One region of the Priestia sp. HNGD-A6 genome, then DNA from elsewhere that is predicted to be linked to it. Evidence: riboswitches for the same ligand, from Rfam matches in the RefSeq annotation. Region 1 holds a riboswitch; the other holds the start of a gene.
The links. Region 1 has a riboswitch for preQ1 ahead of SCI76_RS11540 (QueT transporter family protein). Riboswitches for the same ligand answer to the same signal wherever they lie in the genome.

Region 1 (3,182 bases):
TATATACGATTTCACGCTTCATAAGTTCCATTATTTAACAAATCCATGTATTATTCTCGCTTCAAAGATCCTCCAAAAGAAAATTGATGGTAGTCATCGATCTTATTCCAATATCCTATGCACTTTACGTCAGGCTCATCAATAGCTAACGCTTCTTTATTAATTCCTTTATAAGGAAGAAATGCAGTCAACTTTACCTTTTGTTTTGGCTTAATATTTAACTTATTGCCTTCTGCTAACACCTTAAATTTATTTTCAGAATAACCGTTTTTTATTTTTAGTGGATACGATAAAAATACGTCGTTTTGTTTGATGGTCAAATCGCTCTTGTTTACGAATTCCAATTCATACGAAATCCCTTGCTTCATCTTTTGTTCTTTGATGACGTTAATATGGATCTTTTCTAGTTCTCTTAAAGGAACGTTGTCTTCTTCTTTTGAACACCCGGCAAATAAGATAGCTAACGCTAATAAAACAAAAATTCCTAACTTTCTATTCAAAAAATAATCCCCTCTTTCGTAACAAAGATTATTTTACAATTATAACTCAAAAAAGTTATTTAACGGTAAAAAATACACAATTAAAAAAGCAAACCTTGGCGGTCTGCTTTTTTAATTGCTACGCATAGGTAATGTGTTGTTGTACGAAAAACTTTTCGATAAGGAGTTTGCCAACTATATGTATATCGTAACAAAAGAAAAAAGAACGCGCTGTGAGATTTGTCACTTCTTCTTTCAAAATAATCTAATTGAATACTCGCTATTGCCTTACGCAAAAAGAGCAGAACGCAATAGCGGCCTGCTCTTTTTACATGCTAGATATGGGTAATTTGTCCATGCGTGAAAAGCTCTTCAATAATAAGGGGTTTATCACTACACTTATAGAATAACAAAGAAAAAAAGATGCGGCTGTGATAAATCTCACAGCCGCATCTTTTTATCCAACTAGCTTATTAAATTGTACACGTTTATTAATAGCCGCCATAATTGGTGCTCCAACAAGCATAACCACAAACTCACCAACAGCTGTTGTTAACCATGTAAAGAAAAATGGTAAATCAAATGCTAGGTGCAGTTCAAACGCAATAATAAACATCGTAAACGTAAACACAATTGTATTAATAAGCATACGAGCCCACATATTTTTAATGTAGCGCATAGAAAAAATGGTAATGAGTAATGATAGTACAGATTGTCCTACCCCAAACACCAGATCATAAGCGACCATTGGTGAAAAAAACAAATTCGTCAGAAATACCCCTAGTACAATGCCGTACACGTACTTTTTATTAAATACAATCAAATGATTGAACATTTCTGATATACGAAATTGGATATTGGTGAAGCCAAACGGCTGAATTAACATGCTAACAGCAATATACATAGCTGCTAAAAGACCGTTGACGCAAAGTGTTCTTATATTCATCTTACTATTCTCTCCTTAGTTTTTTAACGTGGGATGGTTACGAACCACGTAAACACTCAAAGAATCATACAGCAAGCTCAAGCTTTCGTCAATCTAGCTGTTTGCAAACTACTGCTGCTTTCATGTCTTCCATATTGACTGCTCTTTTTTCTTACTTTTCTTTAGTATAAAATAGAAGACGTATCCGTATACATAGGTGACATAAAGTAGTTAACCCTTTTGATTTGAAATACGAAAGGATTTGTAGCGATGTTAGATAATACAGATAAGCGCATACTAGAAGAGCTATCAAAAAATGGACGTATGAAGATGAAAGAATTAGGAGAAAAAGTGCATTTAACCGGACAAGCCGCTTCTGCTAGAGTATTAAAGTTAGAAGATGAAGGCATTATCAAAGGCTATACAATTAACATTGATGAACGAAAACTTGGCTACACCGTCCATGCATTTTTAAATATCTATACGCAGAGCATTCATCACCACCCCTACCTTACATTTGTAGAAAGTCAGAAGAAGTACGTTATCAACAACTTTAAAATTAGCGGCGATGGCTGCTACTTACTAGAATGCAAATTTCATTCAAATGAAGAACTAAATGATTTTTTGACAGAGCTAAATCAGCATGTGAATTACAAACTTTCAATCGTCATTAACAAATAAATTTTTTTTAAAAATAAAGGTATATTAATTTATGAAAATGGTAATCCTAATAACGTATTCCCCCTATTCCAATAAATTTGAAAATCCTTTGCGCCGTCGCAAAGGATTCTTTTTTTATATAGGAAACCGCCTTCTATTTTTTGAAAAGTTGAACATCTCTCATAGCGTTGACATAGCGGTCAGAGGTTTATATAATCGGTGACATCGAAGCATAGAAAAGCAGACTCAAGACATTATACACGTATCGTAATTCTTCGTCTTAGAAGTTGATCAGTTTTATAACTAGACAATTTCTAAGACGTTTTTTATTTTATCATTTGTGAAACACTAGTAAAAACAAAATTCCACGTGAAAATATCCTAATGATCAGGGAGGTTTGCATATTGAAAACAATCTATAAAGACATCATTTTAATTATTGCCGGAGCGCTTTTAGTTGCTGCATCCATTGATTTTTTCGTCATTCCAAATAAATTAGGTGACGGAAGTACGGTTGGTATTGCTCTTGTTTTATATTATTTATTTCATATCCCTACAAGTATCAGCACATTTCTTGTGAACCTTGTATTCATTGCCTTAGCTTATAAATTTCTAACTAAAAAAACCATTCTCTATACGATTCTAGGAGCTGTCATGACGTCCGTTTTCTTAGGTCTAGTCAGCTATATTCCTTTTCACGTTCACGACATGATTTTAGGAATTGTATTCGGGGCTTTACTAATGGGAACAGGACTGGCACTCATTTTTATCGCGGATGGATCTACCGGCGGCACAACTCTTTTAGCTTACTTATTAAACTACACAAAAGGCTACAATATCTCGAAAAGCATGTTCTACATGGACAGCGTCATTATTTTAGCATCGGTTTTTGCTATTGGCGTCAACAATACCCTCTATACTTTTATATTCGTCTATCTTTGTGCTAAAATCGTCGATGTTGTTATCGAAGGTTTCCACAACAAAAAAGCAATGACGATTATGTCTGATCAGTACAAAGACATTGCGCAAGTTATCACCAGTGAATTTGGAAATGCAGCTACCATCTTTTATGGATATGGCTACTACGCCAACAAAGATAAACGCATTATCTACGTTGTT
Region 2 (3,182 bases), 770 kb from region 1:
GTACCTACGCCTCTGTACTTTTTAGAGGAACTCATTAAGCCTCTTACTAAAACCGTTCATCATCTGTTATTTACGTAAGCATGTAGGAGAGAAGGGGTGTATGATGCAAATAAAAGAATTTATTACTCCGAAACAACTTCTTTTTCTCATTTATTTTTTTTGTATCGGAAGCGCTATTTTGGCAGTTCCGGCTACGTTATTAGAAACGAATAGACAAAATGCCTGGGTATGTAGTGTGCTTGCTATTGGCTTTGCCCTTTTAATTGTTGCGGTGCTGTTATGGCTGATGCACCGTTACCCTCAGCAAACGTTCATTGAAATAGCTAAAAAAGCGCTAGGTCCTTACGCCGGAGCGTGTATGTCTCTTATTTACATTTTTTTTATGTTCATTCAATCTACGTTTTCCCTTCGAGATATCAGTACATTTATGACGACGCAAATTGTCCCTGAAACGCTGCCTACGTGGATTCATGCTCTTGTGATTTTAGCGGTTATATACGGAGGGTATTTAGGCATTGAAGTGATAGCGAGAACCGCGGAAATCTTTTTACCGTGGATCGTCGTCCCTTTTTTATTGTTAATTTCGTTAAATATTCCTCAGATGAAACTGGATCGTCTTTACCCTTTGTTTGAATTCCGCATGGATGATTTAGTGTTAGGAACCACGTATTTCTTAGGAAATCCGTTTATGGAATTGATTTTTGTGCTAATGATTACGCCTCATATAAAAGGTGGCAAAAAGGTAAAAAGAATGATTGTTATCGGCACTGTGGCATCGGGCTTGACGATTACGATTGCAGTTGCGGCTTGTATATTAGCTCTTGGCGCGAATATTGCATCAATGCACAGCTACCCAGTTTATTTATTAGGAAAAATGATTTCGTTAGGTGCAACGATACAGCATGTTGAAGTATTAGTAGCTATTATTTGGATGTTATCTATCTTTTTTAAAGTTCTCATTGTGTTCTATGCTATTCAGTTAAGTATCGCTCAATTATGTAATTTACGGGTGCGCAATTTTTTGAGCTTTCCTTTAGGTCTAATCATTACAGGCGTGGCGTATTACATTATTCCAAATACAGCATACTTCAATTATTTTGAAAAATATTACTGGCCGTTTTATTTATTTGTACTAAGCGTCTGTTTTCCGTTGTTATTTATTGCGCTTTCTTATATAAAGAGAAATAAGACAGCTAAAGGTGATAGAAGCCAACAAACATAGCATTATTTATACGTATGTGGTATAGTATACGATGACAATTCAAGAAGAAACGCCGTACACGTTTGTATATGTACGGGAGAGGTTCGAAAACTCCCTCTATAAAAAACTAAGATCATCGTTGATGACAAAAGACACGGTTTTAGCGTGTCTTCTTTCACGTGCTTTTCTATCAACACGTCTTTTTGACGTGTATGCTGGCGAGGACGTGTATCTTAGTTGCTTTTTAGGGAGATTGCTGGAAAAGAGCAGTCTCTTTTTTGTGTTATAAAATTAGTCACAAAGGGAACGAACGGTTCAATAAAGTTTCTTCTTCTTTTGATTTCAATCAAAAAGGAGACGAACAATAATGATGAAAAATGAAAAAGCTATTGTTGTATTTAGCGGAGGTCAAGATAGTACAACATGTCTATTTTGGGCTTTGAAAAACTTTAAAGAAGTAGAAACGGTTACTTTTCAATACGGTCAGCGTCATAGTCAAGAGATAGAGGTAGCAAAAGCTATCGCAGCTGATTTAGGTGTGAAGCATACCGTCCTAGATATGTCACTTTTAAATCAATTAGCACCAAATGCCTTAACGCGAGATGATATTGAAATTGAGCAAAAAGAAGGAGAGTTGCCTACAACGTTTGTGGATGGCCGCAATCTGTTATTTTTATCATTTGCTGCCGTACTGGCTAAAAACAGCGGAGGCCGTCATATCGTAACAGGCGTTTGTGAAACTGATTTTTCGGGATATCCAGACTGTCGAGACGTATTTGTGAAATCGTTAAACGTCACGCTTAATTTATCAATGGACTTCGAGTTTGTGATTCATACGCCGCTTATGTGGATTGATAAAGCAGAAACGTGGGCGTTAGCGGATGAGCTAGGAGCGCTTGAATATGTGCGTGAAAAAACATTAACGTGCTACAACGGTATTGTTGCTGATGGGTGCGGAGAATGTCCCGCATGTCAACTGCGAAAACGCGGGTTAGATCAATACTTGCAAACAAAAGAAGGAGGAGAAAAATAATGCTGCAACAAATGTATCCTCAAGTCTTTCATGACTATGAATATGAATTGAACAAAGATATGCAGTTTGCTGCGGCACATTTTGTTCCTCATACAGAAGCAGGAAAATGCCGTCAAGTCCATGGACATACGTATTTTGTAAATTTAACTGTTGCCGGAGATACATTAGACGAAGCGGGCTTTTTAGTAAACTTTGCGCTATTGAAAAAAATTGTTTCTGGTCAATTTGATCATACATTATTGAACGATCATTCTATCTTTAACGAAGAAAATCCAAATGATTTTCCTACAACTGAAGTTGTTGCTCGTAAAATTTATGAGTTGGTTCAAGAATATCTAGACACACTACCAAATAAGCCTTCTTGCGTACAAGTATTCGTGCGGGAAACGCCGACAAGTTACGTAGTTTACCGCCCAAAGAAGGTGAAAAAACGTGGCTAATACAATTCCAGTACTTGAAATATTCGGTCCAACGATTCAAGGGGAAGGAATGGTTGTAGGACGTAAGACGATGTTTGTTCGTACCGCAGGCTGTGATTATTCCTGCAGCTGGTGTGATTCAGCTTTTACATGGGATGGATCAGCTAAAAACGATATTCGTCAGCTAACAGCAGAACAAATTTGGACGGAGCTTAAAGAAATTGGAGGAGAGTGCTTTGATCACGTCACCATTTCTGGAGGAAACCCTGCGCTTATCAAGGCGATTGGTTCACTTGTAGAGCTTTTGCACAGTCATGGGGTAAAAGCAGCTCTTGAAACACAGGGAAGCCGTTATCAGGATTGGTTCCTAAAGATCGATGATTTAACGATTTCTCCTAAGCCTCCAAGTTCATTAATGACAACAAATTTCTCCGTATTAGACGATATTATAGAGACATTAATAAAGGAAAAACGCATGGCGCACATAAGCATAAAAGTCGTTGTATTTAATGATGAGGACTTTGAGTAT

Region 2: another riboswitch for preQ1. It lies ahead of queC (7-cyano-7-deazaguanine synthase QueC); the one in region 1 lies ahead of SCI76_RS11540 (QueT transporter family protein).

What each region holds. Positions count from the first base shown of each region.
Region 1 covers NZ_CP138621.1:2,289,111-2,292,292, forward strand. Annotated here, with positions in the region: gene SCI76_RS11535 (hypothetical protein) at 51-500, opposite strand; gene SCI76_RS11540 (QueT transporter family protein) at 937-1,425, opposite strand; PreQ1 riboswitch class I at 1,435-1,479, opposite strand; gene SCI76_RS11545 (Lrp/AsnC family transcriptional regulator) at 1,675-2,085, shown strand; gene SCI76_RS11550 (YitT family protein) at 2,469-3,182, shown strand, end outside.
Region 2 covers NZ_CP138621.1:1,514,350-1,517,531, reverse strand. Annotated here, with positions in the region: gene SCI76_RS07745 (hypothetical protein) at 1-78, shown strand, start outside; gene SCI76_RS07740 (endospore germination permease) at 101-1,222, shown strand; PreQ1 riboswitch class I at 1,295-1,338, shown strand; gene queC (7-cyano-7-deazaguanine synthase QueC) at 1,569-2,234, shown strand; gene queD (6-carboxytetrahydropterin synthase QueD) at 2,234-2,674, shown strand; gene queE (7-carboxy-7-deazaguanine synthase QueE) at 2,667-3,182, shown strand, end outside.